3 regions of the Butyrivibrio sp. AE2032 genome follow, and region 1 is predicted to be linked to each of the others. Evidence: riboswitches for the same ligand, from Rfam matches in the RefSeq annotation. Region 1 holds a riboswitch; each other region holds the start of a gene.
The links. A riboswitch is a leader RNA that binds a small molecule or an ion and turns the genes downstream of it on or off. The one in region 1 is predicted to bind S-adenosylmethionine.

Region 1 (3,211 bases):
TCCGTGATCAAACCTCTTGCTTCAGTCTCGTTCATGGTGATCACTCATCATCCTTTTTAGGCTCTCCCCAGATCGGGCAGTCAAAACCCGAACCCCAGTATCTGTCCGGATAGACGCCGCCGTTGAACTTCATGAATCTCAAGACGACGTCGACCATCTCCTGCGGCATGTAGTGATAAGCGTCTATGTCTATTCCGTGCGGGATCCCCCATTTTGCCTCGGCTATGGCACCGGCAATCGCGCACAAAGTATCAGTGTCTCCGCCGATGTACATGACGTTCCTTAACGTGCTCTCATAGCTGTCAGCTTCAAGGAAGCACTCGAATGCCTCAGGCATCGTGTGCATACAGTCTTCGACGTGCTGGTAGTTGGGACGGATATCGTCCAATGTCCTGGACAGGTCGTAACCGAATTCCTTAACGATATAGTCGCGGATCTCATCCAAAGACGCGCCTTTCCTTGCCATGAAGATGGCGGATGCCGTGGACTCTGCTCCCTTTATTCCTTCAGGGTGATTGTGCGTTACCTCGGCCGTCCATCTCGCGACCTCTCTGGTGCGCTCTATGGTGTCGTACAGCCAGCCTGCTGCGGACACTCTCATGCCCGAACCGTTACCCAGGCTTCCGTACGGCTCTGGGTCATCTGAAAGTACCCAGTATATGAAATTCGCGCCGTATCCTGCGTGGGGGTACTTCTGGCCCCACTTCTTCATGGAACGGATAATGTGCTTCTTGACGGTCTTCTCGTCAGCGTCCCTGCCTGCGTCCATAAGCGCCTCGGCAACCGCGACTGTCATTACAGAATCGTCCGTAAAGTCGCTCTCGGAAGTGAACAGCTTAAAATCCCTGCTCTTGTTTCCTCTGTCAAACTCAAATCTGCTTCCAACTATATCTCCTATGATTGCTCCTAACATTGCCGTTACCTCCTTATGCTGCGTGATCTGTTTCGTGACTGCCGGCTGTTTCCTGCGCACCGCTGCCGGCAGACTTCCTTTTCTGATACTTCTGCGTTATGGAACCCATGACGCCGTTCCTGCCCTGCGGAATGGAAGCCTTGAACTTAAGAAGCTTCTCAATGTCCGACTCGTGCCAGCATCTTGTCCTGTGCGCGCCCTTCCTGAAAAAGTCGGGAAGAAGCTTTGCCAGCTCATGCTCCGGGTTCTCTTTCTTGAATCGGTACCAGGAAGATACGGTCGGAACGCTCGAACCGATCCTTACGGCAAGCTCTGCGACCGTCAGTATCTTTTCCGGCGCGGGCTCTGTTCCGGCCTCACCACTAGGCTCACCACCAGCCTCGCCGCCGGCCTCCTCAGCGGAAGCCCCGTCTGCCTTCTCGGCCGCCCTGCGCGCCATATCCTCGCGGATAAGCTTCTTAATGTAGGTAGCCTTGCCGGTGTCCTCCATCTCCTCGAAGAACCCGATAATGTCGGCGTCGTACTTCTTGCTAAGGCGTACGTTCACCTGTGTCGTGTTTGCCTTCTGGTACCTTGTAATGTACTTTACGTCTCCTGCCATGTTATATGACCTCCTTTAAATTATTGATCTCGTCTTTGTTTGATTAAACGACGGGACCTTGAAGAGGTGTATTCTTATGTCCCATCGTTCAAGCATTAGCACCTTGCTTTTGCAGGTTGCTGTACGGTCACCGGGCTTGTCCCTCGCGTACTCTTAATGGTTGTTTCTTGTTATGGCTTCAGTATAACGACTGCGTCATTCCTGTTGGTCGCATGCCGGGCGACATTTTCAGCTTGCTCCCAAGTATGTCTTTCTTATGTAGTCCTTGAATTCTTCAATGTCCGTGAAGCAGGTGAATCCGAACTCTTCTGCTTTCTTAATGCTCTCTTCATCCGGGTTCCAGGCCAGGATGCACAATGGTTTTGTGAATCCTTTCTGAAGTCCGAAAACTCCGAACGGCCAGGAGATGTCCAAAGAACAGACGTAGCGTCCCTTATTGTCTTCAACGCAGTAGTGACGCTGCCCTTCTTCCATGCCGTTATGCCTCATCCAGTCCTTCAGCCCGTCCATGGCATCCTCGAAAGCTTCGCTTCTTTTAAACTCTTCGCTGTCTTCGTCGAACCATTCGTTGGGAAGGTCAAGATCATCTTCTGTTGTTTCCGCGAAGCTGCCGTCTTCTTCAGCGTTATCTTCATCGCTGCCGCCTTCGGTCAATACAGGCAGGATCTCGAAAGAAAAGCCTGACCTGATCTCCAGCGGGTAGTCGATAAGGATCTTCTGATCGTCGTTATCTTCCTCGCCCCAGTCGAAAAACTTCATAAGGTCGGCCAAGGCGGTATCCTCGTTCATGTACTGGAATATGCCGGTATCATATGAAGCCTTAATCCTGTTGTACTGCTTCTTATCAAGCCTGGCGCTCATAACGCCCAGGTTATGTGTGGTGTTTTCCCCTGTGAATCTGATGTTGATCGCTGCTGCTACGCTTACTGTTCTCTTTCCCATTTTTGTTACCTCCGTATTCAATACTTGATCCCGTCTGCTTGAATGACGGGATCAGTACACACACAAAAGGAGGTAGGAAAAACCAATGGTCCCATCATTCAAGCTTTAGCACCTTGCTCCAGGCAGGTTGCTGTACGGTCAACGGGCTTGTCCCTCGCGTACTCTTTATGGTGCTTTAAGTATAGCATGCCTGCTGCGGATTTCAAGGAAAAACAGTCCTATTAAAAGGACATACAAGGGTTGAAAAACGACTGTTGAGGTGCTAATAAAATAATAAAATTGAAGGTGGTTTATAAGGTGCCAAAAATACGATTTGGATGTATCGATATACGCAACTTTTCATTTGTAAACCATTTTAGTTTACAAATGAAATATAGCACCGCAACCTGGGATATTCAACAAGATGTTTTGCTTACTCCGGGTTTGTTATAAAGTGATAGATGCGACAATTTCCGACCATCTGTCTTTTTATCATATAGGCAGATACAGATGATAAGGAGGAGATCCGTCATGAAGAAGAATACCAATAACGTAAGAAACACAGCAGGCAGACCTGCCATGAGCGCATCTCAGAAAAGAGGCTATGCTGCCGCCGGGTACTTTGCCAAGAAGTATGCAAAGGCAATGAAGGTGCTGGCCAGATAACTGGACTCCTAACGAAAACGAGAAATGTTTTGGCGCGGTTTCTAACGAAAACAAGAAATGTTTTAAGGCGATTTCTAACGAAAATCGAAAATGTTTCACTAAACGTTCCG
Region 2 (3,211 bases), on a different contig from region 1:
ACTCATGAAAAATGCTTCTTCACAAGTTCTTCAACTTCGATAAAGCTTAGTGGATGCGCTTCATCCTCATAAGTAAGAATCAGGTTATGGCCTGGAAGATAACCAGCTCTAATATAGTGATGCATCTTGAAGTCTATCGTGGACTGATAATATGGTTTGTCGCATAATCCAAAATGCTCCCATATTTTTATTTCGCTTGTCTTTGGATTCATAATAGTGAAGTCAGAGGCTATACTTACCCTATTTATATCATGAATGTTTTCGTATCTATAAGGGATGCCTTTGGTATATAATACCTGCGCTATCATTGCCTCTGATTTCGAACGGACAAATTCTCCTTTTGGTGCCTTAACTATCAGGTGTTCTGGATGATCCTTAGACTTTTCATATGGTTCTGATTCCCATATTTCCGGGGTGCTTTTGCCGTCGACAAGCAACGGTCTGTATGGCGATAAAGGATTTAGCATTTCCAGGTAATGACTGTTAATCCTGTACTTCAGATAATGTTTTATGGCTTCCAATTCATTTTTATTATCCTGTAGCATTCTCCACTTATAAGCCTTAAGCGCTAAAATCTTGGCTTCGTCTACCTTTTCTCTGGAAAGATATATTTTTTGTTTTCCTTCGCTTGTTTTGACCTCTTTATAATATGAAATATACTCCTTTCCTTTTCTCTGTCGTTTGCTGATTGTCAAACACCCTTCCGGCAAAAGAGCTATCTCTCGCTCTAATTCCGCAATCTCCTTCTCTAGCACAGCTTTACGGTCCTTAAAATATTCAGTTTGATTCAAATACTTTCCTCCTTTTAAAATTCATAAAAACCGAAATAAAGATTCACTCACTCTAGCTTTTAATAATGGAATGTTTCTGCGAAAAAGCCGGAAGAATCCGAGCAGAAATGGATGAGACCCATCCATAAAAAGAAACATCGAAGGCCAATATACCATAATTAACAAAAATTTTCAAATTATCCTATTGATTTTATTTATGCTATAGGGTATCATTGCTTAACGGACGACAGATATATGTCCGCTTAGCAATTATATTTTAACTAGTTCTCTTATTCAGAGTGGTGGAGGTACATAGGACCTGTGAAGCCACGGCAACCCCTTGGATCATGAGGAAGGTGCCAACCTGAGCGTGCAACTGCTTCTGCTTCAACTGCAGAAACCTTACGAGCAATAAGAGGATCTGAAATTGGTCAGTTCCGCTTGTTTGTGCACGCAACAAGCGGATTTCTTATTTTATGGCGCAAAGCGCAAGAAAGGAAAAAGAATGGATAAGTTTATTTTCACATCCGAATCAGTTACTGAAGGACATCCCGACAAAATCTGTGATAACATCTCTGATGCTATCCTTGATGCATGCATGGCACAGGATCCAATGAGCCGTGTTGCTTGCGAGACAACAGCTTGCACAGGTTTCGTTCTCATCACAGGTGAGATCACAACAAAAGCAGTTGTTGACTATGCTAAGATCGCTCGTGAGACAGTTTGCGAGATCGGTTACGACAGCTCCGAAAAGGGCTTCGATGGAAACACATGTGCAGTTATGGTTGCTCTTGACCAGCAGTCTGCAGACATCGCTATGGGTGTTGACAAGGCTCTTGAGGCTAGAGAGAACAACATGACAGATGAGCAGCTTGAGGCAATTGGTGCCGGCGACCAGGGTATGATGTTTGGTTACGCTACAAACGAGACTGAGGAGCTTATGCCTTACGCTATCAGCCTTGCACACAAGCTTACAAAGAAACTCACAGAGGTTAGAAAGAACGGAACACTTGCTTACCTTCGCGCAGATGGAAAGAGCCAGGTTTCTGTAGAGTATGATGAGAACGGCAAGCCAATCAGACTTGAGGCTATCGTTATCTCAACTCAGCACGATGAGAAGGTTACTCAGGAGCAGATCCACGCTGACATCAGAAAGTACGTTATCGATGCAGTTGTTGACCAGACAATGGTTGATGCTAACACAAAGATCTTCATCAATCCTACAGGCCGTTTCGTAATCGGCGGACCTCAGGGTGATGCAGGACTTACAGGTCGTAAGATCATCGTTGATACTTACGGCGGAGCAGCTCGTCACGGCGGCGGAGCTTTCTCAGGAAAGGATTGCACAAAGGTTGACCGTTCAGCTGCATATGCTGCCAGATACGTTGCAAAGAACATCGTAGCAGCAGGCCTTGCTGACAGAGCAGAGATCCAGCTTTCATACGCTATCGGTGTTGCACAGCCTACATCAGTTCTTGTTGATACATTCGGAACAGGCAAGGTTTCTAATGAGAAGCTTACAGAGGCAGTTAGAAAGGTATTCGACCTTCGTCCTGCAGGAATCATCAAGATGCTCGACCTTCGTCGTCCTATCTACAAGCAGACAGCAGCTTATGGACACTTCGGCCGCAACGATCTGAACCTTCCTTGGGAGCAGACAGATAAGGTTGAAGAGCTTAAGGCAGCAGTACAGTAATATTTGGTAAAAGAAATATCGACAGAATGTCATGGACAGGTGGTCACTTAGACTGCCTGTCCTTTTTATGTCACTTGCCGTATGCTATAATCTTTCTATTGAATTAATCGGGTATTGGGGGAACAAAATGGCTTTTGCTCATCTTCACGTCCACACTGAGTACTCTCTTTTGGACGGTTCCAATAAGATAAAAGAATATGTGAAGCGCCTTAAGGACCTGGGCATGACTGCCGGGGCTATTACTGACCACGGAGTTATGTACGGCGTTATCGATTACTACAAGGCCTGCAAGGCAGAGGGAATCAATCCCATCATAGGGTGCGAGGTCTATGTGGCTCCCGGCTCCCGTTTTGAAAAAGAAACTTCTGCCTCAGATGACAGGTACTACCACCTGGTGCTCCTTGCTGAGAACAACACAGGCTATGCGAATCTTTCCCACATCGTAAGCCGCGGATTTACTGAGGGTTATTACTATAAGCCCCGAGTAGATATGGAGCTTTTGGAGAAATATCACGAGGGTATAATTGCTCTCAGTGCCTGCCTCGCAGGAGAGATTCCAAGGAACATCGTAAAGGGTAAGAACGACCAGGCAAAAGAGGCGGCAATGCGTTTGGATGCTATCTTCGGCCATGGCAATTTTTTCCTTGAACTGCAGGATCACGGGATCCCCGAGCAGCGCATGGTAAATAATACACTCCTTGCTTTGTCTGATCAGCTGGATATTCCGCTGGTTGCAACCAACGAC
Region 3 (3,211 bases), on a different contig from region 1:
ACTCCCGCATCCTCGTCTTCCCTTATCTTCTTTAACGTGATCTGAGGCCTGTTGTTCCATTCCGTGACTTTGCCGGAGATGAAATAAGTTCCACCCTCCACGATGTCCACCTTTGACTTGCCGGCAACGGTAAACCTGCCATCGCAGAGAAAAGATACAAAACCGTTATCTTTCCTCGGGCAGAACACCTTTATGCAGGTGACCTTAGCGTCTTCTATCTCTTTGCCTACATCAGCCGTCGTCAGTGTCAGAGGCTTGTCTTTGGGTTCTTTTTTCATGCATATTCTTCCGTGTAAAGACTTTTTCAAATGCTAGCAGAGATATTTCCCGAAAACAACACGCCCGGTTAAAGTTGAGACTGAAACCGGGCGTTATGAATTATATTGTCCTATGAACGGAAGTTATCTGATGCCTGCGAGCTTCTTAATCTCCTCGGCCTTGTCGGTCTTTTCCCAGGGCAGGTCGATATCAGTCCTGCCGAAGTGACCGTAGCTTGCAGTCTTCGCATAGATGGGTCTTCTGAGATCCAGATCCCTGATGATGGCTGCAGGTCTTAAATCGAATACCTTATTGACGATCTCAGTGATCTTCTCATCGTCGATCCTTCCCGTTCCGAACGTATCGACCATTACGGATACCGGCTTTGCAACACCGATAGCATAAGCAACCTGTACTTCACACTCCGATGCGACTCCTGCCGCAACGATGTTCTTTGCGATATAACGCATCATGTAGCATGCGGAACGGTCGACCTTCGTGGGGTCCTTTCCGGAGAAGCATCCGCCGCCGTGACGCGCAAAACCGCCGTATGTATCGACGATGATCTTCCTTCCGGTAAGTCCGGAGTCGCCCTGAGGTCCGCCAACCACGAATCTTCCCGTAGGATTGATGTAGATCCTCGTGTTCTCATCGATGAGCTCCGCAGGGATAACGGGCTTGATGACGTTCTCTTTGATGTAATCCACAAGGTATTCGAGAGTCACGTCTGCGCTGTGCTGAGTAGAGATAACTACCGCGTCGATCCTCTTCACCTTGTCGTTCTCATACTCAACGGTTACCTGTGACTTACCGTCAGGCCTTAAGAAATCCGCACCGTTCTTGCGAACTTCGGTAAGGCGGATCGTAAGCTTGTGTGCAAGAGATATCGGCATCGGCATAAGCTCAGGTGTGTCATCGTTTGCGTAACCGAACATCATGCCCTGGTCGCCTGCTCCTGTATCGAGTTCCTTTTCGCCGCCGTGACGAGCCTCATATGACTCGTTGACGCCCATTGCGATGTCGGGGGACTGCTCATCGATCGATGTGAGCACTGCGCATGAATTGCTGTCGAAACCCATATCGCTGGAGTTGTATCCGATCTCTTTGATCTTGTTCCTTACTATCGAGGGAATATCGACATAAGCCGATGTTGAGATCTCGCCCATGACGAGTACCATACCCGTAGTCGTGCAAGTCTCGCATGCGACTCTTGCCGTGCTGTCCTGCTCAAGTATCGCATCGAGCACGCTGTCAGAGATCTGGTCGCAGATCTTGTCGGGATGTCCCTCCGTAACGGATTCAGAAGTGAACAGCCAATTTCCTTTTTTATTTCTCATTGTCTTTCCTTTCCGTTCAATGCCTTTGTTAAAGAAAAAACCTTCCCCCGAAAGGAGAAGGCCAACGTCTTTTTATAAACGATCCTCATCTTTCAGGTTTCCCTGCCGGAATTGGCACCGCTGCTTTCCGCGGTTGCCGGGTTCTTAACGGGCCGGTCCCTAGAACCTCTCTTGATAAGCAATGAACTTGTTTTTTATTGTGAGATGATTTTACTTATCCTCACCCCCTTTGTCAATTGTCCCGGTGCATATGACGGCAAGGTTTGAAAAATTCTTTTCGAAAACAGTTACGGAATGCCGAAACGTTAATAATATTAATTAATTTATTACCCTGCGAAAACCGTGTTTCATGGCATCTTCCGTTGTCGTTTTTGTCGTATTTTGTCGCTTTTATCAAAGGCTTGCCGGCCTTACAATCCGGCTTATCAACCAATGACGCAAGGAGGAACAGAATATGGCTTTCACGATAAAGATCTACGAGAAGAACGGATATATCTATACGCTTCTCAAAAAGCGCCTGAGCAGTTTCTTCCCTGACGCCTATATCGTCGATCCCTACCTTGAACCAGATGATCTGGACGACCGTTTCAGCAGCTATACCAAGGTCATATACGATCCTGCTGACATGAATGAAGAACAAGCTTTTTCACATACAACCTCTCCAATAAGGCTTACGGAAGACGGCGGGGCGATAGACTGTGCCAGACTCATACACCTGTTACGCACACCTATGGAAACACCCACAATACCCGGCCCGGTCAAAGGAACTCTCTCCGCCGTCATTCCGTTCGTCTACACAGACGTAAGGGACAGATTCATATGCGAACTGTCTGACAGTTTCAGAGGTGCCGACATCAACATCAGACTCGATTTCACGAGCAAACTGAGAGCATTATGGAAAGGATCTTCGGGATGCAACATGACTTCGCTTCTCGAAGCCTGCAGATCAAAAAGATTCACACCCGAAGATATTCTCAAGTACTGCAATATGGATGACCTCGGTTTTCTCACTCCGGGAAGCTGTACAAATTACGACGATGTCTACGATCTCGGAGCAGGACGCTCTGTCACACTCATGAACCTCGCGGCGGAACTCGTGCATTCAAAGACAAGATCGGTCAACGTTCTGGCCGTCATTGAAGGCTTCAGGACAAAGGATCTTCCCGAACTGCTCTGCGGATGCGACATGGTATACATACTCCTGCCGTCTAAGACCGCTAGCGAAGATCCCGGAGCACAGGATCTCATATCAATGCTTAAAAAGATCCTGGGACCGGAGAGGATCACGGTTTATTACGCAGCCGGTCCCAATGAGACCGGCGATGAAGAGAACATCGGTCAGAGGGAAATTGCCGTATGACGCCTTCAAGGACCGGTACTGTCGACATAAAAGAGCAGATAACATATTGCGTCCTTAATACCATCTCGGGCGAGACAGATCCTTCTGACGAGAAACTCCGCGAGATAATCTCAGATGTGATATCAGAAAACACTTCCTGCAGGATGAGCCTGGACGAAAAGCGCGAGATGGCTCAGTCTGTCTTCAATTCTCTCAGGAGACTGGATGTGATCGAACCACTGATGGAGGATCCGACGATCACGGAAATAATGGTAAA

Region 2: another riboswitch for S-adenosylmethionine. It lies ahead of metK (methionine adenosyltransferase); the one in region 1 lies ahead of BO18_RS24010 (hypothetical protein).
Region 3: another riboswitch for S-adenosylmethionine. It lies ahead of metK (methionine adenosyltransferase); the one in region 1 lies ahead of BO18_RS24010 (hypothetical protein).

Annotation. Positions count from the first base shown of each region.
Region 1 covers NZ_JNLF01000005.1:1,432,941-1,436,151, reverse strand. The annotation lists gene BO18_RS33455 (tetratricopeptide repeat protein) at 1-35, opposite strand, end outside; gene BO18_RS24015 (ADP-ribosylglycohydrolase family protein) at 41-913, opposite strand; gene BO18_RS24010 (hypothetical protein) at 927-1,514, opposite strand; SAM riboswitch class I at 1,593-1,677, opposite strand; gene BO18_RS24005 (hypothetical protein) at 1,743-2,456, opposite strand; SAM riboswitch class I at 2,545-2,630, opposite strand; gene BO18_RS36040 (hypothetical protein) at 2,967-3,101, shown strand.
Region 2 covers NZ_JNLF01000003.1:991,954-995,164, reverse strand. The annotation lists gene BO18_RS32490 (hypothetical protein) at 3-791, opposite strand; SAM riboswitch class I at 1,058-1,188, shown strand; gene metK (methionine adenosyltransferase) at 1,276-2,466, shown strand; gene BO18_RS06420 (DNA polymerase III subunit alpha) at 2,594-3,211, shown strand, end outside.
Region 3 covers NZ_JNLF01000004.1:103,631-106,841, forward strand. The annotation lists gene BO18_RS32870 (AAA family ATPase) at 1-278, opposite strand, end outside; gene metK (methionine adenosyltransferase) at 402-1,595, opposite strand; SAM riboswitch class I at 1,678-1,776, opposite strand; gene BO18_RS14640 (hypothetical protein) at 2,050-2,955, shown strand; gene BO18_RS14645 (CpaF family protein) at 2,952-3,211, shown strand, end outside.